Regions from separate parts of the Rhizobium sp. NFACC06-2 genome, predicted to be linked through region 2. Evidence: predicted binding sites of a transcription regulator. Region 2 holds the regulator's gene; the other holds the start of a gene.
The links. The regulator HrcA, encoded in region 2, represses chaperone genes, less so after heat shock. The targets are predictions, from matches to a motif close to GTTAGCACTCNCNNNNNGNGAGTGCTAAC.
Positions count from the first base shown of each region.

Region 1: a site for HrcA is predicted at 6,296-6,324, ahead of groES (co-chaperone GroES). Genes of this name have one in related genera too.

Region 1 covers NZ_FMVA01000014.1:101,650-113,814, forward strand. Annotated here, with positions in the region: gene hisS (histidine--tRNA ligase) at 1-264, shown strand, start outside; gene F3H58_RS21155 (VOC family protein) at 269-637, shown strand; gene F3H58_RS21160 (ATP phosphoribosyltransferase regulatory subunit) at 654-1,781, shown strand; gene hisG (ATP phosphoribosyltransferase) at 1,778-2,470, shown strand; gene F3H58_RS21170 (DoxX family protein) at 2,531-2,977, opposite strand; gene F3H58_RS21175 (hypothetical protein) at 3,129-3,563, opposite strand; gene groL (chaperonin GroEL) at 4,235-5,869, opposite strand; gene groES (co-chaperone GroES) at 5,944-6,240, opposite strand; gene F3H58_RS21190 (TIGR01459 family HAD-type hydrolase) at 6,609-7,457, shown strand; gene F3H58_RS21195 (bifunctional riboflavin kinase/FAD synthetase) at 7,506-8,486, shown strand; gene ileS (isoleucine--tRNA ligase) at 8,767-11,670, shown strand; gene F3H58_RS21205 (hypothetical protein) at 11,813-12,165, shown strand, end outside.
Region 2 covers NZ_FMVA01000008.1:251,125-263,289, forward strand. Annotated here, with positions in the region: gene dnaA (chromosomal replication initiator protein DnaA) at 513-1,973, shown strand; gene hemW (radical SAM family heme chaperone HemW) at 2,206-3,405, opposite strand; gene rdgB (RdgB/HAM1 family non-canonical purine NTP pyrophosphatase) at 3,411-4,055, opposite strand; gene rph (ribonuclease PH) at 4,073-4,789, opposite strand; gene hrcA (heat-inducible transcriptional repressor HrcA) at 4,925-6,016, shown strand; gene grpE (nucleotide exchange factor GrpE) at 6,129-6,764, shown strand; gene ptsN (PTS IIA-like nitrogen regulatory protein PtsN) at 6,845-7,306, opposite strand; gene hpf (ribosome hibernation-promoting factor, HPF/YfiA family) at 7,389-7,961, opposite strand; gene rpoN (RNA polymerase factor sigma-54) at 8,196-9,746, opposite strand; gene lptB (LPS export ABC transporter ATP-binding protein) at 9,900-10,709, opposite strand; gene F3H58_RS16010 (LptA/OstA family protein) at 10,719-11,282, opposite strand; gene lptC (LPS export ABC transporter periplasmic protein LptC) at 11,296-11,961, opposite strand.

The DNA.
Region 1 (12,165 bases), on a different contig from region 2:
TTCGGCAACCAGTTGAAATATGCCGACCGTCTCGGCTCGCCCATCGCCATCATCCAGGGCGGTGACGAGCGCGCCGAAGGTGTGGTGCAGATCAAGGATCTGATCGAAGGCAAGCGCCTGTCCGGCGAGATCGAGGACAATGCCAGCTGGCGCGAGGCGCGTGTGGCTCAGGTCAGCGTGCCGGAAGCCGAGCTGGTGGCGAAGGTCCGCGAGATTCTGGAGCATCAGGCAGAGGACGTTCGCCGCGCCGCCGAAGGGCGTTAAGGCCATGGCGATCCTCGCGCTCGACCATGTTCAACTGGCGATGCCGGCGGGCCGGGAAGAGGAAGCACGCGCCTTTTACGGCGGCCTGCTCGGTTTTACGGAGCAGGCCAAACCCGCCAATCTGGTCGCGCGGGGCGGCTGCTGGTTTGCCTGCGGCGCGATAAAACTGCATCTTGGCGTCGAGCAGGATTTCCGGCCGGCGCGCAAAGCCCATCCGGCCTTTCTGGTCGATGATCTGGCAAGCTTGCGAAAAACACTTGAAACAGCAGGCTGCCATGTGGTTGAGGATGAGCCGCTTGAAGGTTATCACCGGTTTTATGTCCATGATCCCTTCGGAAACCGCATCGAAATGATGCAGCCGCTCGAACCGTGACGAAAAGTACCGTTCCATGCCCCTGATCGACATGCCGGAATTTGCCGGAGAGCTACTGGAAGAATTCGCCGCGCGCCGCACGAGCCGCGTGAACACGCCCGTCATCCAGCCCGCCGAACCCTTTCTGGATATGGCCGGCGAAGATCTGCGCCGCCGTATCTTCATGACGGAAAGCGAGACGGGGACAAGCCTCTGCCTGCGCCCCGAATTCACCATTCCCGTCTGTCTGCGCCATATCGAGACGGCGACCGGCACGCCGAAACGTTACTCCTATCTCGGTGAAGTCTTCCGCCAGCGGCGGGAGGGCGCGAGCGAATTTTACCAGGCTGGTATCGAGGATCTCGGCGATACCGATATCGCCGCCGCCGATGCCCGTGCCGTCATCGACGCTACAGCGATCCTGAAGCGCCTGCTGCCCGGCCGCCCGCTTGCGGTCACGCTGGGTGACCAGCAAGTGTTCGAGGCCGTCGTCGCAGCGCTTGGCCTGCCGCTCGGCTGGCAGAAGCGGCTGGTGCAGGCATTCGGCGACATGGCGCAGCTTGACGCGTTGCTGGAAAGTCTTGTGCATCCCAAGCCGATGACCGGGCTGGATGCAAGGGTCGCCGGCCTTCTGGCGACGGGCGACGAGGCGGTGCTGGTCGATTATCTCGATACGGTGATGCAGGAAACCGGCTATTCCACCAATGCCAGCCGCGCGCCGCAGGAAATCGCCCGCCGCCTGCGGGAAAAACTGGCGCTTGCCGCCACGCGCCTGCCGGATGAAAGCTTCGCGCTGCTCAAGCAGTTCCTGGCCCTGAAGGCGCCTCTACCGCAGGCCTCGCAGGTTCTGGCGGATTTTGCCGCAAAGGCGAAGCTGAAACTGGACGGCGCGCTTTCCGCTTTCGATAAACGCGTCGCAGCGCTTGCCAATGCCGGCGTCGATCTCGAAACCGTCACCTATGGCGCGGCCTTCGGCCGTCCGCTTGATTATTATACAGGCCTCGTTTTCGAGGTGGTGGAAGCGGGCGGAGACAGCGTGCTGGCCGGTGGCGGCCGTTTCGACCGGCTGCTGACCCTGCTCGGCGCACAGGAAAAAATCCCGGCCGTGGGCTTCTCGCTCTGGCTGGATCGCATCGAAACGGTGCGTGGGAGCGACAAGCCATGATCACCATCGCATTACCCTCCAAGGGCCGGATGAAGGAAGACGCCTCCGCCGTTCTGGAACGCGCCGGGCTGAAAGTCGCGGCTGTCGGCAATGACCGCTCCTATCGCGGCCGCATCGAAGGGCGCGACGATATCGAGATCGCCTATCTCTCAGCCTCCGAGATCGCCCGCGAAATCGGCGCCGGTACGGTGGATTTCGGCGTGACGGGAGAGGATCTTGTGCGCGAAGGGCTGACCAATGCCGATGCGCAGGTGGAGTTCTGCGCCCGCCTCGGTTTCGGCCATGCGGATGTCGTGGTCGCGGTGCCGGAAATCTGGCTGGATGTGGACAGCATGGCCGATCTCGGCGATGTCGCTTCGGAATTCCGCGCCCGTCATGGCCGCAGGCTCGCCATCGCCACCAAATATTGGCGGCTGACGCAGCAGTTCTTTTCGCGCCAGCACGGCATTCAGCTTTATCGCATCGTTGAAAGCCTTGGCGCGACCGAAGGTGCACCGGCCGCAGGGCAGGCGGATATCATTGTCGATATCACCTCGACTGGATCGACGCTGAAGGCCAACCATCTGAAAATCCTCTCCGATGGCATCATCGTCCGTTCGGAAGCCTGCTTCGTGCGCGCCCGCAAGCCGGAACATGACGGCGATGCGGCGGTTCAGGAGATCGCCTCGCGCATCAGGGCTGCGGTCTGACGACGTAAAAAAAGCCGCCGGAGCGATCCGGCGGCTTTTTTGTTGGTCGATCCATTTGGCTTATGCGTGGGCCACAGCCGCGCCGCGCTTGGCGTCGACGGAGTAGGCGCCGGGGCCGAAGGCGGCAAGCAGGATGTAAGCGCCGGCAAGTGTGATATTCTTCACCATCATGATGCCGTTCAGCGTGTTGATCCAGCCAAGAGCCGGCTCAGGCCAGCCGGGTACGGCAACGGTGCCGCTGTGGAACACCAGACCGGTGAAGACGCAGAAGACGGCAAGCGCCCAGGCAGCGATTTTGGTCTGGAAACCCGCGAGAATGGCAAGACCGGCAACGAGTTCGAACAGGCCTGCAATATAGGCAAGCGCGGTTGCAGCGGGCAGGCCGGCGCCCGTGATCATGCCGGCCGTGCCGGCCGGATCGACGAGCTTGCTGAAGCCCGAGGTGATGAAGATGAAAGAAAGCAGAATACGGGCGAGGAGAACGAGAACGTTCTGGCTGCTGGACATGGATATCTCCGGTAAATAGTCGGCGTGTCGCCGGTTGAACTGCAATGTCTGGAGATATCAATGACCGAAAATCATCCGCCCATAAAGATGAACAATAGAAGACAAATCGTCTTCATTTTGTGAACGGCGCTGGGCGTCTGTCCCGCTATGTTCAGGCGGCGAAGCGGATATCCTCAAAGCGCGGAAACAGGAAAAGCCCTGATATGCGTCCTTGCTGCCCGTCTTCGAAGCCAGAAGATTCACCCATGCAGATGACCGGCTGCCGCATCGCCGGCAAGATGGAGAGGCCGGTTGAAAAACAGAAACGTGAAGGTGCGGTGGAAACCTGCTCGAAAAGTTCCAGCACGCGCGCATGGTCAGCGCGGTCGTAACAGCGGACAAGGCTCAGCAATCCGCACTCGCCCGGCGGCAGGCCGTGCATGAATGACGCGTGTTCGCCGAGCCGGATCACACCACTCGAAAGATCGCTGCTCCACTCCTCCGACATGAAGAAATGCGACAGGGTCCGGGGATCGGGCGTGGCTGTTACCGCCTCAGGCAGAGCATCGTTGCGTCTTGATATTTCAAACAAATCGCGCCCCCGCATGAACACGTGCCAGCGCCGCCTCTTCAAGCGCCACTGCCAGGTTGAACTTTACCGCCACCCGCAGTCGAACGTATTTGCCAGGCATCGAAACCCCTTTCAATGCTGGCCGCCCCGTCGCGGAACCCTTACGGGGGGTGACTTATAGTTTATTTTCCCCTACCTACAACAACCAGCCAGTGAGAAAATCAAAAATATTATGTATTTCTTCTTCAAAATCGCGAGACATGCGACAAAGCACAACTAAATAGCGCACTTATAGGCCGGTCCGTGTGGAAATCGGCCCCGTATGGGGTGCTGATTCGCTCCTGAATGTGCCCCATTATTGCATGGGGTTGCAAAAATAGCCGGATAAAATCACGCCTGTTCCAAAACGGGACAATACACGAACCCTTCCGCTTTCGGCCTTCAGAGTTGTGCAACCTGTTGATTTCATGAGGCATCTCTTGCTAGAGCGTCGATACGGTGCGCCACCTTCCGTCAATCGCACAGGTACGACAAAGAAAAAGGGCGGTCCGAAGACCGCCCTTTCTTAATTCCGGTGACAGGACCGATTAGAAGTCCATGCCGCCCGTCGGGTGCGCTTGCGACGCCGGACCCACTTAAAGGGCATGGGCGGCAAAGAAAAAGGGCGATCTGGAGACCGCCCTTTCTTAATCCGGTGACAGGACTGATTAGAAGTCCATGCCGCCCATGCCGCCGCCCGGCATTGCCGGCATCGGAGCGTCCTTCTTCGGAAGCTCGGCGATCATGGCTTCGGTCGTGATCAGCAGCGAAGCAACCGAAGCTGCGTTCTGCAGAGCCGTACGAACAACCTTGACCGGGTCGACGATGCCGAGCTGGATCAGGTCGCCATATTCGCCGGTCTGGGCGTTGTAGCCGTAGTTGTCTTCGTTCTTCTCGAGGATCTTGCCGACAACGATGGAAGCTTCGTCACCTGCGTTGTCTGCAATCTGGCGAACCAGAGCCTGCAGGGCGCGGCGGATGATGTTGATACCGGCTTCCTGGTCGTCGTTTTCACCCTTTGCGGTGATCTTCGTGGACGAACGCAGCAGGGCAACGCCGCCGCCCGGTACGATGCCTTCCTGAACGGCAGCGCGCGTCGCGTTGAGAGCGTCGTCGATGCGGTCCTTCTTTTCCTTCACTTCGACTTCCGTCGAACCGCCGACGCGGATAACGGCAACGCCGCCAGCGAGCTTGGCAAGACGTTCCTGCAGCTTTTCGCGGTCGTAGTCGGAGGTGGTTTCTTCGATCTGGGCCTTGATCTGGGCAACACGACCTTCGATGTCGGACTTCTGGCCGGCGCCGTCAACGATCGTGGTGTTTTCCTTGGAGATCGAAACCTTCTTCGACTTGCCGAGCATGTCGAGGGTAACGTTTTCGAGCTTGATGCCGAGGTCTTCGGAAATGACGGTACCACCGGTCAGGATGGCGATGTCTTCCAGCATGGCCTTGCGGCGGTCGCCGAAACCAGGAGCCTTGACGGCAGCGATCTTGAGGCCGCCACGCAGCTTGTTGACGACGAGCGTTGCAAGAGCTTCGCCTTCGACGTCTTCAGCGATGATGACGAGCGGCTTGCCGGTCTGAACGACGGCTTCGAGAACCGGCAGCATGGCCTGAAGGTTCGAGAGCTTCTTTTCGTGCAGGAGGATGTAGGCGTCTTCGAGGTCCGCAACCATCTTTTCCGGGTTGGTCACGAAGTAGGGCGACAGGTAGCCGCGGTCGAACTGCATGCCTTCGACGACTTCGAGTTCGGTTTCAGCGGTCTTGGCTTCTTCAACGGTGATGACGCCTTCGTTGCCAACCTTCTGCATTGCTTCAGCAATGTCGAGGCCGATCTGACGCTCGCCGTTTGCAGAGATCGTGCCGACCTGCGCAACTTCTTCAGACGTGTTGATCTTCTTGGCCTTGGCCTGAAGATCCTTGACGACTTCAGCAACGGCCAGATCGATACCGCGCTTCAGGTCCATCGGGTTCATGCCGGCAGCAACTGCCTTGGAACCTTCGCGAACGATGGCCTGGGCCAGAACGGTCGCGGTGGTGGTGCCGTCACCGGCGATGTCGTTGGTCTTGGAGGCAACTTCGCGAACGAGCTGTGCGCCCATGTTCTCGAACTTGTCTTCCAGTTCGATTTCCTTGGCGACGGAAACGCCGTCCTTGGTGATGCGCGGAGCGCCGAAGGACTTGTCGATGACGACGTTACGACCCTTCGGGCCGAGGGTTACCTTCACTGCATCAGCAAGAACGTCGACGCCCTTGAGCATCTTTTCGCGTGCTGTGCGGCCGAATTTTACTTCTTTGGCTGCCATTTTCAAAACTCCTGGTTTCGAATGGCCGGACCGGGTCCGGCTTGAAATTTAAGGAAACGATGGGTCGACTGAAATCAGCCGATGATGCCCATGATGTCGGCTTCCTTCATGATCAGAAGGTCTTCGCCGTTGAGCTTGACTTCGGTGCCCGACCACTTGCCGAACAGAACGCGATCGCCAACCTTGACGTCGAGAGCGACGACCTTGCCGGCCTCGTCACGTGCGCCGGAACCGACGGCGACGATTTCGCCTTCCTGCGGCTTTTCCTTGGCGGTATCGGGAATGATGATGCCGCCCTTGGTCTTTTCTTCGGACTCAACGCGACGAACGACGACGCGATCGTGAAGCGGGCGGAAATTGGTGCTTGTCATTGTCTAATCCCTCGATCAAATGACTGCGCGAGCTTTTGGAACTCGCCTGATGGGTGTTAGCACTCTCCTTTGTCGAGTGCCAGCGGAACCGAGATAAGGAGGGCTTCTGCCGGAGTCAAGAACGCCCTGTCTGAAAAATTTCATGGCTTATGGTTATCAGCGTTCCATGACAGAAATTTCCCATACGCGGACGGGCGCCACGACGGCATTCTTTTCGTGCGTTCTGGCCGCATCGCGTCTAAGGGGAATTTGTGTTCATGCTGCGTCATGCGGGCCAAAGACCGGTCTGACGGCGCTTTTTTCCTTGCCATCGGCGTCCCGCTTTGCGATGTGACGCTCACCCTCTTCTCGCATCCGGAAAGCATCTCATGGCCCATCGCATTCTCACTCTCGGCGAAATTACGGCTGGGTTCGACGTTATTCTTTCGGATGTATGGGGCGTGCTGCACAATGGCGTCAGCGCTTTTCCGGATGCGGCAGTTGCGCTGCGGGAAGCGCGCAAGGCTGGTAAGACGGTGGTGCTCATTACCAATTCACCGCGCCCCGCTCCCGGCGTCATCGCACAGCTTCGCGTTCTCGGCGTGCCGGATGAGGCCTATGACCGCATCATCACCTCCGGTGACGTCACCCGCGGCCTGATCGCGGAAGGCCCGAAAAAAGTCTTCCTGCTCGGCCCGGAACGCGATCTGCTGCTGCTGGACGGTCTCGATGTCGAGCGCGTCGGCGAGGCGGAAGCGCAGTCCGTGGTCTGCACCGGTTTCTTTGACGACGAGACGGAAACGCCAGAGGATTATACCGAAATGCTCAAGGGCTTCATTGCCCGCAACGTGCCGATGATCTGCGCCAATCCCGATCTGGTGGTGGAGCGCGGCGAGCGCATCATTCCCTGCGCCGGCGCCATGGCCGCTTACTACGAACAACTCGGCGGCGAGGTCCGCATTGCCGGCAAGCCGCATGCGCCGATCTATGAGGCCTGCCTTGCGGCGGCCAAAGAGGTGCGCGGCGCCTTCGCCAAGGATCGCGTGCTCGCCATCGGCGACGGCATGCCGACGGATGTGAAGGGCGCGATTGCGAGCGGTCTCAACCTTCTTTATATCAGCGGCGGAATTCACGCCGCCGAATATACGCTGAACGGCCAGACGGACGAGGCGCTTCTCAACGCCTATCTCAAGGGGCAGGGTGCTGCTCCCGGCTGGTGGATGCCCCGTCTCGCCTGAGGACGTCTTGCCTCAAGGAATAGCTGGCGCAGGAATGGATCGATTGCCATGACCGTTTTTCACCGCAATGAAAAAAAGGAGCCGCTGCCGGAAGCTCTTCGCGGCGGCGTCATCGCCATCGGCAATTTCGACGGCGTGCATCGCGGCCACCGGGCTGTGCTGGATCGTGCCCTGGAGTTGGCGGACGCCCGTGGCGTTCCCGCGCTGGTGCTGACCTTCGAGCCGCATCCCCGTTCCGTCTTCCGTCCCGATACGCCGGTCTTTCGTCTCACGCCCGCGCCACTGAAGGCCCGCATCCTTGAGGCCATCGGTTTCCGCTCCGTCATCGAATATCCCTTCGACCGGGAATTTTCGCAGCGCTCGGCGGAGGAGTTCGTCCAGTCCATTCTGGTCGACTGGCTCCACGCCAGCGCTGTCGTCACCGGCTTCGATTTCCATTTCGGCAAGGGCCGCGAAGGCGGCCCGGCATTTCTGATGCAGGCCGGCAAACGCCATGGCTTCGACGTGACGCTGGTGGATGCCTTCCGCGACGAGGGCGCGGATGTCGTCTCCTCCAGCCGGATTCGCTCGCTTCTGTGCGAAGGCGATGTGGCGGGCGCCGCAGGCCTGCTCGGTTATCGCTTCACGGTGGAAAGCGAAGTCATCGGCGGCCAGAAGCTCGGCCGCACGCTGGGTTATCCCACCGCCAACATGGCGCTGGCGCCGGAAACGGAACTGAAGGCGGGCATCTATGCCGTGCGGTTCCGCCGCCCGGACGGTTCGATCCGCGATGGGGTGGCAAGCTTCGGTTACCGCCCGACCGTCACTGAAAACGGCGCGGCGCTGCTTGAAACATTCGTCTTCGATTTTTCCGGCGATCTTTATGGTGAGGTCTGTTCGGTCTCGTTCTTCGGGCACCTGCGCGACGAGCTGAAATTCGACGGTCTCGATCCGCTCGTCGCCCAGATCAGGCGCGATGAAGAAGAGGCGAGGGCGATGTTATCGGGCGTGCGTCCGCTCAGCGAACTGGACGCCAGGATCGCGTTCTGACCGGGTAAGGCCGGTCAGCCCCTGTTCCGGTCGATATTGCCGTCGCTTTTCTCTTCCTTTTTGCCGGAAAACCGCATAAACAACCGGCCATGTCCCAATACCGGTTGATGTTCAAAACTCAGATTGGCCGAATTATTGGCCCGGCCTTCCGCCCGCTCTGACGAGCCGGAAGGTCCGGGATTTTGGCGCTTGTCATGACTTTTGTCATGGCGCTTTCCGTATTTGCCCTCTTTGAAATTGAGACGGCGCGACCGACACGGCGCGCAACAACGGTACGATTATGAGCGACACCGCAGAAAAACTCGACTATTCCGCCACCCTGTATCTGCCGCAGACGGATTTTCCGATGCGCGCCGGCCTGCCGCAAAAAGAACCGGAAACGGTGAAGCGCTGGCAGGAAATGGGCCTTTACAAGCGCCTGCGCGCCTCCGCCGCCGGCCGCGAAAAATTCGTGCTGCATGACGGCCCGCCCTACGCCAACGGCAATATCCATATCGGCCATGCGCTGAACAAGATCCTCAAGGACGTCATCACCCGCTCGTTCCAGATGCGCGGTTACGACGCCAATTACGTGCCGGGCTGGGATTGCCACGGCCTGCCGATCGAATGGAAGATCGAGGAAGCCTATCGCGCCAGGGGCAAGAACAAGGACGAGGTTCCGGTCAACGAATTCCGCAAGGAATGCCGTGACTTCGCGGCCGGCTGGATCAAGGTCCAGTCGGAAGAGTTCAAGCGTCTCGGCATCGAGGGCGACTTCGAAAATCCCTACACCACGATGAATTTCCACGCCGAAGCCCGCATCGCCGGCGAACTCCTGAAGATCGCCAAGAGCGGCCAGCTCTACCGCGGTTCCAAGCCGATCATGTGGTCGGTCGTGGAGCGCACGGCGCTGGCGGAAGCGGAAGTCGAATATCATGACGTCGAGAGCGACACGATCTGGGTGAAGTTCCCGGTCGTTGAAGGTTCTGCTGCGCTTGAAGGCGCCTCCATCGTCATCTGGACGACCACGCCGTGGACGATCCCCGGCAACCGCGCCATCTCGTTTTCGTCGCGCATCGCCTATGGCCTTTATGAGGTCACGGCGGCTGCGAATGATTTCGGGCCGCAGTCGGGCGAAAAACTCGTCTTCGCAGACAAGCTGGCAGCGGAATGCTTTGCCAAGGCAAAGCTCGAATTTACACGCCTGCGCGACGTGAAGGCGGAAGAGCTCGCGGCTGTCACCAGCGCCCATCCGCTGGCATCGCTTGGTTACACCTTCGCTGTTCCGGTTCTCGATGGCGATCACGTCACCGACGATGCCGGTACCGGCTTTGTGCATACCGCTCCAGGCCATGGTCGCGAAGACTTTGACGCGTGGATGGCGCAGGCGCGCGATCTGGAAGCGCGCGGCATCTCCTCCAAGATCCCGTTCACGGTCGGCGACGACGGTTTCTACACCGAGGACGCCCCCGGTTTCGGCCCGTCGGCCGAAGGCGGTGCTGCCCGCGTCATGGACGATAACGGCAAGAAGGGCGATGCCAATGACCGCGTCATCAAGGCGTTGATCGCGGAAAACAACCTGTTTGCCCGCGGCCGCCTGAAGCACAGCTATCCGCATAGCTGGCGCTCCAAGAAGCCGGTCATCTTCCGCAACACGCCGCAATGGTTCGTCTATATGGACAAGGAACTGGGCGACGGCACGACGCTGCGCTCCCGTTCGCTTTCCGCCATCGACCAGACGCGTTTCGTCCCGGCTTCCGGCCAGAACCGTCTGCGCGCCATGATCGAAGGCCGCCCGGACTGGGTCTTGTCGCGCCAGCGCAGCTGGGGCGTGCCGATCGCCGTCTTCGCGGATGAGAAGGGTGAAATCCTGATCGATGAGGCCGTCAACGCCCGCATCCTCGAGGCCTTCGAAGCCGAAGGTGCGGACGCCTGGTTCGCCGAAGGCGCCAAGGAACGCTTCCTTGGCAATGACCACGACCATGCCAAGTGGCAGCAGGTCATGGACATTCTCGACGTCTGGTTCGACAGCGGCTGCACCCACACCTTCACGCTGGAAGACCGCCCGGACATGAAGTGGCCGGCGGATGTCTATCTCGAAGGTTCCGACCAGCATCGCGGCTGGTTCCACTCGTCGCTGCTCGAAAGCTGCGCGACGCGCGGCCGTGCGCCCTATAACGCCGTTGTCACCCATGGTTTCACCATGGATGAGAAGGGCGAGAAGATGTCCAAGTCCAAGGGCAACGTCGTCTCGCCGCAGGAAGTCATGAAGGACGCCGGTGCGGATATTCTGCGCCTGTGGGTCATGACGACGGATTATTGGGATGACCAGCGCCTCGGCAAGGCCATCATCCAGACCAATGTCGATGCCTATCGCAAGCTGCGCAACACCATCCGCTGGATGCTCGGCACGCTCGCCCATTACAAGGGCGAGGAGATCGCCTATGACGATCTGCCGGAACTCGAAAAGCTGGTGCTGCACCGCCTGTCCGAACTCGATGGCGTGGTTCGCGAGGGTTATGACGGCTTCGAGTTCAAGAAGATCACCCGGGCGCTGATCGACTTTGCCAATGTCGAACTTTCGGCCTTCTATTTCGACGTCCGCAAGGACACGCTGTATTGCGACGCGCCGTCGTCGCTGAAGCGCCGCGCGGCCCTGTCGGTCATCGCCAAGCTGTTCGATTGCCTTGTCTCGTGGTTGGCACCCATGCTGCCCTTCACGACGGAAGAGGCTTGGCTGTCGCGCTATCCGGATGCGGAATCGGTGCATCTCGTCCAGTTCCCGGAAATCCCGGCGGAATGGAAAAACGATGCGCTTGAAGCGAAGTGGGAGAAGATCCGCAAGGTCCGCACGGTCGTCACTGGCGCGCTTGAAGTGGAACGCCGTGAAAAGCGTATCGGCTCTTCACTGGAAGCTGCCCCTGTCGTCCACATTGCCGACGCCGATCTTCTGGCGGCGCTGAAGGGGCAGGATTTCGCCGAGATCTGCATCACCTCCGCCATCTCGGTGGTGGGCGATGAAGGCCCGGCCGATGGCTTCCGCCTGCCGGAAGTGGCAAAGGTCGTGGTCGAGCAGAAGTTGGCGGAAGGCGCAAAATGCGCCCGTTCCTGGCGCATCACCACCGATGTCGGGTCCGACCCGGATTATCCTGACGTTTCTGCCCGCGATGCAGCGGCCCTGCGTGAGCTTGCCGCACTCTCGTAACGAAAATGACCGGATGAATTGCGCTTTGCCTCTTCATCCGGTACACCTGCCTGAAAATGGCCGGATTTGCACGGCAATGGGGGCTGCCGCCTGCCGAAAGACGATGTCTGGCGAAGTGGGACGGACGGCTGGAAGGGTTTCAATGAAGACGATGCAGGGTAATGCGCAGGGTTTGGGCATGTTTCGCACGGTTATTGGCATCACGACGATAGGCGTGTTGCTTGGCGCGTGCACGAGCCCGACCTACGGCACGGGCAAGACGGCGGCGGAACAGCTTGTCGACGATCTTGGCAACGCGACCTCGATCACCGGCAATGACCAGGAAAAGCGCAACCTGAAATACAGCCCCCGTCCGGGCCTCGTCGTTCCTGCTCAGGCCCGTGCCGAACAGTTGGCCACGCCGCAGCAGAACATGGCAAGCCGCGAGAACAATCCGCAATGGGTCGAATCGCCGGAAGAAACCCGCGAACGCCTGCGCGAAGAGGCGGATGCCAA
Region 2 (12,165 bases):
AAACGCCATTGATCTCTCCCCGCGATCCTGCCTAAATGCATTTCAACAAGGGGTGCGGATCTCAGTCCACAGATTATCTCGATGATCGTATCGACGATATTCACCTTCTTGCTGGCGGGTCTTTCGGGGTCCGTTTTTTCAGGTCATGGAGCTTTTTGTGCCGTTTCGGTCTCCGGAACGGGCGGGAGCTTTTGTCCTCAAGAATGCGCCTTAAGGTTGTAACGAAAGGAGCGTTTTAGCGTGTCGCAGGCCTCTCCATGAGGGGGAGGGAAATGGGATAACCGGCTCGCAAACGAGTAGTCGCCTTTGACGTTCTTTCGAGGGGAACGCTGGAGGCAAAAATATACGAGGGGGATCTCTGGCGATCGATCTTTGATCGTCAGGCTATGATTGGCAATTTGAAAGGCGGCAATATGCAATTGAATTTGGCGATGGGTGCGGTGGCTGATGGGGACCGCGCACCGAAGACGCGTGATGCAGCTTGCTCAGATGCGGCAGGGGACAAATCGGCAATGACGCACGATGCGCTGTTTGAACGTTTTAGCGCGCGGCTCAAGGCACAGGTTGGTCCGGAGGTCTATGCAAGCTGGTTTGCACGGCTCAAACTCCATTCCGTTTCGAAAAGCGTCGTCCGTTTTACCGTTCCGACGACCTTTTTGAAGTCCTGGATCAACAACCGTTACATGGATCTGATCACGAACCTCGTCCAGAGCGAGGATCCGGATGTGCTGAAGGTGGAGATTCTGGTCCGCTCGGCCAGCCGCCCGGTCCGTCCGGCACAGACCGAGGAAAGGGTGCAGCCCGTTCCGGAAGTCGGCGCGGTTCAGCGTAACAAGTCCTTCATTCCGTCGCAGCCCGCGACGCCTGCCGCACAGCCTGCGGCTTCGCACGCGACCCTGCGTCAGGGCGGTTCCGGGCCGTTGTTCGGTTCGCCGCTCGACACACGTTTCACCTTCGATACCTTTGTCGAAGGCTCGTCCAACCGCGTCGCTCTTGCGGCGGCAAAGACGATCGCCGAAGCCGGTGCTGGCGCCGTGCGCTTCAACCCGCTGTTCATCCATGCGGGTGTCGGCCTCGGCAAGACGCATCTTCTGCAGGCAATCGCCAATGCCGCCATAGACAGCCCGCGCAATCCGCGCGTGGTCTATCTGACGGCCGAATATTTCATGTGGCGTTTCGCAACCGCGATCCGCGATAATGACGCGCTGACGCTGAAGGATACGCTGCGCAATATCGACCTGCTCGTCATCGACGACATGCAGTTCCTGCAGGGCAAGATGATCCAGCACGAATTCTGCCATCTGCTCAACATGCTGCTCGACAGCGCCAAGCAGGTCGTGGTTGCGGCTGACCGTGCGCCGTGGGAGCTGGAATCGCTCGATCCGCGTGTCCGCTCCCGTCTTCAGGGCGGCATGGCTATCGAGATCGAAGGTCCCGATTATGACATGCGCTATGAAATGCTCAACCGCCGCCTCGGCTCGGCACGTCAGGACGATCCGTCCTTCGAGATTTCGGATGAAATCCTGACTCATGTGGCCAAGAGCGTGACGGCAAGCGGACGCGAACTGGAAGGCGCCTTCAACCAGTTGATGTTCCGTCGCTCCTTCGAGCCGAACCTTTCGGTTGATCGTGTCGATGAGCTGCTGTCGCATCTCGTCGGGACCGGTGAGGCCAAGCGTGTACGCATCGAGGATATTCAGCGCATCGTCGCCAAGCACTATAATGTGTCGCGACAGGAGCTGGTGTCCAACCGCCGCACCCGCGTCATCGTCAAGCCGCGCCAGATCGCCATGTATCTGGCAAAGATGCTGACGCCGCGTTCTTTCCCCGAGATCGGTCGCCGTTTCGGCGGTCGCGATCACACCACGGTTCTGCATGCTGTGCGCAAGATCGAGGAACTGATTTCCGGCGACACCAAGCTCGGCCATGAGGTTGAGCTGTTGAAACGCCTGATCAACGAAAACAACGCATAAAAAGAAGCGGCCTTCGGGCCGCTTCAGTCTGTTGGCAACAATTCCCCAACACGCGACGTCATCCTCGGGCTCGTCCCGAGGATCTAACCACGTTTCGGAAAGTCGATCGGTTGCAGATGCTCGGGACAAGCCCGAGCATGACGCGAGGAAAGGTTTTCGGACTTTGTTGTTACCCTCAGCGGCCACTGTGCCGCTTTTTTATTGGCTTTTCGGGGCGGATCGGCGCCGCCGATCAGCAGGCCAGATCGGCCACCACGGCATCCAGAATAAGCATGCCTGATGGTGTGCAGCGCAGGCGGGAATTGCCGAGCCTTTCCACGAAACCGTGCTGCAAAAGAAACTCTTCTTTTTCCGGATCGAGATCGCGGCCGGAAAGGTCGCTCCAGCGGGCGAGATCGATGCCTTCGCGCAGGCGAAGTCCCATCAGCAGCAATTCATCGGCCTGCTCATCGACGCCGAGCAGCTCCTGATCGACCATGCCGTGGCCTTCCCGCTCGACGGTTTCGAGCCAGTTTTCCGGGTGGCGCTCGGTGGCGGTTGCGAGCTTGGAAGCGCCTCTCGTCAGGCGTCCATGCGCGCCGGGGCCGATGCCGGCATAATCGCCATACCGCCAGTAGGTGAGGTTATGGCGGCTTTCGGCGCCGGGCCGGGCATGGTTGGAGACCTCATAGGCCGGCATGCCGTAACGTTCGGTGATTTCCTGCGTCGCTTCATAAAGAACGGCCGAATGTTCGCCATCCGGTACGATGAGCTTGCCAGCCTTGTGCAGCCCGTAGAAGGGCGTGCCTTCCTCTATGGTCAGCTGATAGAGCGACAGATGGTCGACAGCGTAGGAGACAGCCTCTTTCAGCTCTGCGTCCCATTCGGCCACCGTCTGGTTCGGGCGGGCATAGATGAGATCGAAGGACATGCGCGGAAAAATCTCCCGCGCCAGCCGGATGGCTTTCAAGGCATCGGCAACATCATGCAGGCGGCCAAGGAACTTCAGGTCCCGGTCGTTCAGCGCCTGTACGCCGAGCGAGACGCGATTGACGCCCGCCGCGCGGTAACCGCGAAAACGCTCCGCCTCGACGCTGGAAGGATTGGCTTCCATGGTGATCTCGATACCGTCCGGCACATGCCAGAAGCGCGAGACGCCATCGAGAAGTGCGCCTACCGTCTGCGGATCCATTAGCGACGGCGTGCCGCCGCCCATAAAAATGCTGGTCACGACGCGCGGACCGCTCAGCGTCCGCATATGCTCCATTTCGCGGAGAAAGGCCGCCGTAAACCGTTCCTGATCCACCGGCCGGTGGCGGACATGGCTGTTGAAATCGCAATAGGGACATTTGGCCGCACAGAAGGGCCAATGCAGATAGATCCCGAAACCGGGATCGCCCGTATCCGGCAGAAGCGATGCGCCGGGGGCAGAAAGTTGATGCTCCCCGACCATCGGGTTCATGCCTCCAGGCAGGTTTCTACGAATTTTTTAAACGCCCGGGCACGGTGGGAAAGCGCGAAGGCGTCACCATGTTTCCAGCCGTGTTTTTCATCCGCGCTCATCTCGCCGAATGTGGTGTCGTATCCTTCCGGTTTGAAGACCGGATCGTAACCGAAACCGCTCGTTCCGCGCGGCGGCCACACCACCGTGCCTTCCACCTCGCCGCGGAAATATTCGACATGCCCGTCCGGCCAGGCGAGACACAGCACGCTGACGAAGCGACCGGTGCGATCTTCCGGCTTCGATGCACCACGCTCGGCCAGCGCATCCTCGACCTTCTGCATTGCCATGGCGAAATCGCGGGTCCCATCGGCCGTTTCCGCCCAATTGGCGGTATAGACACCTGGCGCACCATCCAGCGCATCGATGACCAGACCGGAATCGTCGGACAAAGCCGGAAGACCCGATGCCTTCGCGGAGGCAAGCGCCTTGATGGCGGCGTTTTCCTCGAAGGTGGTGCCCGTCTCATCCGGCTCTTCGAAGTTCAGTTCCGCCGCCGATTTGGCGGAGAATCCGAAAGGCCCGATCAGATCGGCGATTTCGGCGATCTTGCCCTTGTTGTGGCTGGCGACGACGATCGTTCTGGTATCGAGCTTGCGCATGGTGCTTTCCTGTCGGCTCAGGCTATCGCCTGTTTCTGAAGGGCAACCAGTTCGCTGCAACCGGCCTTGGCGAGGCCGAGCAACGTGAGGAATTCTTCCTCGGAGAACGGCGCGCCTTCCGCCGTGCCCTGAACCTCAACGATGCCGCCGGAACCGGTGATGACGAAATTAGCGTCGGTCTCGGCGGAGGAATCCTCGAGGTAATCGAGATCGATCACCGGCTGGTTGGCGAAGATGCCGCAGGAGATCGCGGCGATATGGTCCTTCAGAACCTTCTCGACCTTGATCATATTGCGGGTTTCCATCCACTTCAGGCAATCGTGGAGCGCAATCCATGCGCCGGTGATGGAGGCAGTGCGGGTGCCGCCATCGGCCTGGATGACGTCGCAGTCGATGCTGATCTGGCGCTCACCCAGCGCCTGCAGATCGACGACGGCGCGCAGCGAGCGGCCGATGAGGCGTTGGATCTCCTGCGTGCGACCGCCCTGCTTGCCGGAAGCGGCCTCGCGCTTCATGCGCTCATGGGTGGAGCGCGGCAGCATGCCATATTCGGCGGTGACCCAGCCCTTGCCGCTGTTGCGCAGCCATGGCGGCGTCTTTTCTTCAAGGCTTGCGGTGACGAGCACATGCGTGTCGCCGAATTTCACGAGACAGGAACCTTCGGCATGTTTCGAAAAATTGCGCTCGAAGGAAACCTTGCGCATCTGGTCGGTTTTTCTGCCTGAAGGCCGCATATGATCCACTCTCCATGTTGGTCCCTGCCTTCTAAGGCGAGGTCCGGGCTTTTGCAAAGCCAATTTCCATTTTGCCGCGGCGTTGCAACGCATTATATTGATGCGAGCTGGTTTAAACGACAAAGAACGGACGAAATGGGTTTTTCCGCACCGCTATCAAAAGATCAGGCATCGCTGCTGGATGAACGGTCTCGGGAAATTTTCCGGCGCATCGTCGAAGGTTATCTCGATACGGGCGAGCCGCTCGGATCGCGCAGCCTGTCGCGGTTGTTGCCGATGTCGCTTTCACCAGCCTCTGTCCGCAATGTCATGAGCGATCTCGAAGAGCTCGGCCTCATCTATTCGCCGCATATCAGCGCCGGTCGCCTGCCGACCCAGACGGGGCTGCGCTTCTTTGTTGACGCCTTCATGCAGGTGGGTGATCTGCCCGCCGAGGAAAGGGCGACTATCGATCGCCAGATCGGGCCGGTCGCCGGCCACGAACAGTCGCTGGAAGGGCTGTTGACGGAGGCGAGCCGCATGCTGTCCGGCATGTCGCGCGGCGCGGGCCTCGTATTGACGGCGAAGAACGATGTCATCCTGAAGCATGTCGAATTCATAAGGCTGGAACCCACCAAGGCGCTCGCCGTGCTGGTGGGCGACCACAATCAGGTCGAAAACCGCATCATCGAATTGCCGGCCGGCATTTCCTCATCGCAATTGACCGAAGCGGCGAATTTCATCAATGCCCATCTCTCCGGTCAGACGCTGCATGAGTTGCGTGGTCAGTTTCAGACGCAGCGGGCGGAACTGCAATCGGAACTCGGCATATTGGCGCAGGATCTCGTGGAGCGCGGTCTGGCGGTATGGGCGGGAGACAATGAGGAAGGCAAGCTCGGCCGTCTCATCGTTCGCGGTCGCTCCAACCTGCTTGAAGGTCTCGCCGGTGAGGAAGATATCGATCGGGTGCGCCTGCTGTTCGACGATCTGGAACGCAAGGAAAATCTCATCGAAATCCTCAATCTCGCGGAAAGCGGCTCGGGGGTCAGGATTTTCATCGGCTCGGAAAACAAACTGTTTTCGCTGTCCGGTTCGTCGCTGATCGTCGCGCCCTATCGCGATGAGGACAATCGTGTCGTGGGTGCGGTCGGCGTTATTGGCCCGACCCGGCTGAATTACGCCCGTATTGTGCCGATGGTGGACTACACGGCGCAAATCATGGCCCGTCTTTCCCGCAAGCAGAGATAGGACAGACCCGCAAGGTCAGGGAATGCGGCAAGCTTTTCGCCGCAAGCCTTGATTTTTGCCCGTCAAAGCTCGATATCGGGCGCAACCAACATATTCAAATCTGGAGAACGTCATGACCGACGATACAAAAAAGCCCGGACCTGACGCGGACGTCGCGGAAGAGTTTGTCGATCTTGCTCAGGCAGGTGAAGAACAGGCCGAAACGGCAGAGCCCGATCCGGTGGAGTTACTAAAGGCTGAGAACGCCGATCTGCGCGATAAATTCCTGCGCCTTGCCGCCGAGATGGACAATCTTCGCCGCCGCACCGAGCGTGATGTCAAGGACGCCAAGGCCTATTCGCTGGCTGCCTTTGCACGCGACATGCTTGCCGTTTCGGATAATCTTCGCCGCGCGCTTGAAGCCATTCCCGATGAACTCAAGACCAATGGCGAAGCCGGTCTCAATGGCCTGATCGAAGGGGTCGAGATGACGGAACGTTCGATGCTGTCGACGCTGGAACGCCACGGTGTCAAGAAGATCGATGCCGAGGGCCAGAAGTTCGACCCGAATTTTCATCAGGCCATGTTCGAAATCCCGAACACGACGGTTCCCAACAATACCGTGCTCCAGGTGGTTCAGGCCGGTTTCACCATTGGCGACCGCGTGCTGCGTCCTGCCATGGTCGGTGTCGCCAAGGGCGGCCCGAAGGCGGAAGTTGCCACATCGGCCGAGCCGGGCACCTCGTCTCTCAATGAAAAAGACGCGTAAGGCATCTATCCTTACGTCATAAAAAACGCGCCTTCAGGGCGCGTTTTTTTTGCCGTTAAACTGAGGGAATTAGCCCGCGATCAGGCCGCCGTCGCCTGCTCCTGATTGAGGAAAGCGTAGATTGCCGTGTCGGAATCGGTGGCGCGCAGCTTGGCGACCAGTTCAGGGTCGCGCAGGGCGCGTGCAATTCTGGACAACGCCTTCAGGTGATCCGCACCGGCGCCCTCGGGCGCGAGCAGCAGGAAAACCAGATCGACGGGCTGGTCGTCCAGAGCTTCGAAATCGACCGGTGTTTCAAGGCGTGCGAAGACGCCGGTGATCTGATGGATGCTGTTGAGCTTGCCATGCGGAATGGCGATGCCGTGGCCCACACCGGTGGAGCCGAGTTTCTCACGCTGGAGGATGACGTCGAAAACTTCCCGTTCCGAGACTCCGGTAATTCTGGCTGCCTTTGCGGCCAGCTCCTGAAGCAACTGCTTTTTGGAATTCACCTTGAGGGCGGGAATAATCGCATCTTGTTGCAGCAAATCTGCCAACGCCATTCTCTTTTTCCTTCATGCCATCGAGACGATGCAGGAGGCAGATGCACTTTCACGCTCTGCCTCCCACGTCTTGTCAGACTGTTCAGCTCTTGATCGTTTCCGCGTCGATCCAGCCAATGTTGCCGTCATGACGCCGGTAAACGATGTTGAGATATTCCTTGCCCGGGCTGCGGAACAGCAGAACCGGTTCGTCCGTCATGTCGAGCGCCATCACGGCGCTGGCGACGGACATTGTCTTAATCTGTTTCGAACTCTCCGCTACGATGGTGGGTGCGTAATCTTCAGGAACCTCGTGGTCCTCATCGGGAATAGCATCCATCACCGTATAGGCGATTTCCTGCGACACGCCATTCGCACCATTGTGGTGGTCCTTAAGCTTGCGCTTGTAGCGGCGCAGGCGCTTCTCGATCCGCTCTGCGGCGGCATCGAAGCTCGCCTGCGGATCATTTGCCTGACCCGCCGCATGCAACACAATGCCGGTATCGAGATGCAGCTTGCAGTCCGCGGCGAAACGCGATCCGGACTTCTCCACGGTCACCTGGCCTGAATACCCCCCATCGAAGTATTTGGTAACCGCCAGACCTATATTGTCCTCGATCCGCTGACGGAAAGATTCACCGATCTCCATATGTTTACCAGATACACGCACACTCATGGAAATTTTCCTTTTTGTAGTGATTTGCGAGTACCAGCTTACGTCAAGCCGCGCGCGCATCCAAGCGTTTCGAAGACCTTAAAAAGCCCTCATTCGAATTTTACGCCCATGGACGGTGGAGATGAATCCGTTACAAATGACCTTGCTTACGTGTGCGGCGGGCTTCTAGCCCTTGCCGTGGCAAGAGTCAATGGTGCGGCAAAAAACCGCCATAAACGTGATCGCGGCCGCCGCTCAGAAGGCGGACAGCTTGGCCATCGCCTTCTTTTCCCGACGTCTCTGCACGGAGGAGGGGATGTTCATCGCCTCGCGATATTTGGCGACGGTGCGGCGGGCGATATCGATGCCGCTCTTTTTCAGATTGTCGACGATATCATCGTCTGAAAGAACCGCCTCGGCGGCCTCCTGCGCGATCATGGCCTTGATGCGGTGGCGCACCGCTTCCGCCGAATGGCTGTCTCCGCCTTCCACGGCGCTGATCGACACGCTGAAGAAATATTTCAGCTCGAACAGACCGCGCGGCGTCAGCATGTATTTTTTCGATGTCACCCGGCTGACGGTGGATTCGTGCATCTTGATGGCGTCGGCCACCGTCTTGAGGTTCAGCGGGCGCAGATGATCCACGCCATTGACGAGAAAGGCGTCCTGCTGGCGCACGATTTCCGTCGCGACCTTCATGATTGTCCGGGCGCGCTGATCGAGGCTGCGGGTCAGCCAATGCGCCGTCTGCATGCACTCAGTCAGAAAATCCTGATCCTCGCCTGCGCGCGCCTTATGTTTCGACACCTCGGCGAAATAACTCTGGTTGATGAGCACGCGCGGCAGGGTCTCGGGATTGATTTCTACCAGCCAGCCGCCGGTGGAGGAGGGGCGAACGATAATATCGGGAACGATGGTCTCCGAAACCATCGAATCGTAACCCGCGCCGGGGCGGGGATTGAGCGTGCGGATTTCCGCCAGCATGTCGAGGAGGTCTTCCTCATCGACGCCGCAGATTTTTTTAAGTGAGGCGAAGTCGCGTTTCGCAAGAAGTTCCAGATTGTCGACGAAAGCCCGCATGGCCGGGTCGAGCCGGTCCTTCTGGGCAAGCTGGATCGACAGACATTCGCTTAAAGAACGGGAAAATACACCCGGCGGGTCGAAGCCCTGAAGCGTCTTCAGAACGTGCTCGACCGCTGACGGGGCCGCCCCCAGCCGTTCGGCGACGTCGTCGACGGCATCGGCCGCAATATAGCCGGTCTCATCAAGCTGGCCGATCAGCGCATCGGCGATCATCCGGTCCTCGGCGGCGGATATGGCAAGCGGCAGTTGCTGATTGAGATGGTCGCCGAGGCTCTGTCTGGCCGCGACGAAATCGTCGAGGTCGTAACTTTCCCCCGACTCCTGGCCGGGCATGGATTTCCATTGGCCGGCCAGTTCGGGCGCATCGGCCTTTCTGGGCTCGGCATCGTCGGGAAAGACGTTTTCGAAGCTGGTGTCCAGTTGCTCGCCGAGATTTGCGGCGCGGTCGCCATACCAGTCGTCGCTGTCGGGCGTCACCGTGGCGGATCTGTCCGAGCCTTCGCCGTCCACATCACCGAAACTCTCAGTCTCTGCCGGGGCATCGCTGCTCAAATCGCCATCGTTTGCCGCAATTTCCAGCAGTGGATTGCGTTCCACCTCTTGCGCAATGAACTGCGTTAGCTCGAAATGCGTCATCTGAAGCAGCTGGATGGACTGCATCAGTTGCGGTGTCATCACGAGAGACTGGTTTTGACGCAGCAAAAGGCTGGCAGACAATGCCATGGCGGACGCGAAACTCCCCTTACAGCTTCTCCGTCGCCTGATTTTCCAGAAATTTTACTGGGATGACGGAACTTGGCCCAAAAATTGCTTTTTTATCTTGTTTGGTCAAGCGTCAGGGCGGGGCGCGATGAAGAATCTTTCGCGCCCAGGCGTTTAAAGGCTAAAATTATTGCCGAGATAGAGACGGCGCACATCCGGATTGTTGACGATATCGTCCGGACGTCCATGTGTCAGAACCTCGCCGGCATGGATGATGTATGCCCGGTCGATAAGACCGAGCGTTTCACGGACATTGTGGTCGGTCACGAGAACGCCGATGCCGCGCGCTGTCAGGTGTCTCACCAGATTCTGGATATCGCTGACCGAAATCGGATCGACGCCCGCGAAGGGTTCGTCGAGTAGCATGAAGGTCGGATCGGTTGCGAGTGCGCGTGCAATTTCCAGACGCCGTCGCTCGCCACCCGAAAGCGCCACGGCAGGCGACTTTCGCAATTGCGCGATATGAAACTCTTCCAGCAGTTCATCGAGCTTGCGGTTGCGCTTGGCAGCGTCCGGCTCATGCACTTCCAGCACTGCGCGGATGTTTTCCTCGACCGTCAAGCCCCGGAAGATCGATGCTTCCTGCGGCAGATAACCGACGCCGAGACGGGCGCGTCGATACATCGGCATGGTGGTGACATCATTGCCGTTGATGGCGATCTTGCCGGTATCCACGGGCACCAGGCCCGTGATCATGTAAAAACAGGTGGTTTTACCCGCACCGTTCGGGCCGAGCAGTCCCACGGCCTCGCCTCGGCGCACGACCAGCGAAACCCCGTTGACGACACGGCGCGTATTATAGGTCTTCGTCAGGCCATGCGCGATCAGCGTGCCCTGATAGGGGGTCTTGTCCGCCGGCGAGGCCGCATCCGCGGATCGGCTGCGCCCGCCGCCGAATATCTTTGAGATCGAGGGTATCTTCACGAGGAAAGACTACTGTTTTTTCTGCGATTTCGGATCGAGCATGATCCGGACAGGGCCGCCGCAGCTTTCCAGCTTGGCCTGTCCCGTATTCATCAGAACGGTGAGCTTGCAGCCGGTGAAGACATTCGTGCCCTCCGACAGCACGACCTGCTTGCCGGTCAGGATGAAGGTCTGCGCCGCCATGTCGAATTCGCCGTGATCGGCCGTCGCCTTCTGGGTCTCGGACGTGAGATAGACATTATTGTCGACGAAGATTTTTTCGATATTGGCGTCGCCGCTGGTAAGCGAAGAACCCTCGCCCTTGTAATTCACGGTCATCTTGCCGGCCTGAAGGGTGGTCGTTCCCTGCACCACTTTCACATTGCCGGTGAAATAGGCCTTGCGCTCCTGATCGCGAATCTCGAGCTGGTCGCTTTCAATCGCGATCGGCTGGTCGCCGGAGAGCTTGACGCCCTGCATGTTGCTGGTGGTGTTCTGGGCGAAAGCCACAGTTGCAAGACACGAAAAGACAAGGCCTGCGGCTGCAAGGCCGGCGGATTTGCCAAGGGAAACGGGACGGGAAATTTGCATCATCTGGACCGGGCTCTCACTTGCCTTCATTCTTGATATTGGATGCAGCGATACGTGCCCGTACCTGCCCCGAAAATGTAATTGTCTTGCCATTATCGGCGATGTCAATCGATTGCGCAACAATCGAGCCGTCGTTTGTTTTGATCGAAACCGGCTCCTGGCTGCTCATTTTTCCGGCCTTCAGATCGACATCCGCAGACTGGAACTTCGCTTGTATGCCATTGCTGAGATTGATGTCAAAAGGGGCGGTCATCTTCAGCGTGTTGGTCGCCCGGTCGAAAATGCCTTCCTGGGCGATCACCTGCGCGACACTGTCGTTCACCGGCACTGCCGCCAGAACCTTCTCAAGCGTCATGAGATTGGGGTTGGCGATGTCCTGCAACGCACGGTCGGCGTTCATGGAATAATCGATCCCCTTCTCGTTGCGGCCGGCAACAGCGGGTTTTTCCATCACGATCTTGCCGTCTTCAATTCGTGCGCTCTCCAGAGAGACCTCATCAGGCGCCCAGGTTCGGATAACCGAAACAGCGATGAAGGCGAATGAAATGATTGCCGCGCCGAGCGGCAGAATGATTTTCAGCCGCTTTACGCGCGCAGAATGCCGCAGCGCGGTGTCATAGGCGCCGTTCTGGTCATTGGGCAGCGAAAATGCTGGCGCGGGTTCGCGGAGTCTTTCGAGCATAAGAGTGGGTCCGGAATGCTTCTAGGGCGCCATTGTGGCGCACAATCGAAGCTTGTGTCTCTATCTAAATGTCTTTGGCATGAGTGCTTTGTCCTGCCAATATGGTTTTTGTCTGGAGAGGTGCAAGGGAAATGCGAATTTTATCGTAATTCTGGTTTCCTTATTGTTTCCTTGCGGCTTCGCGTTAGAAGAACCATATGGCCT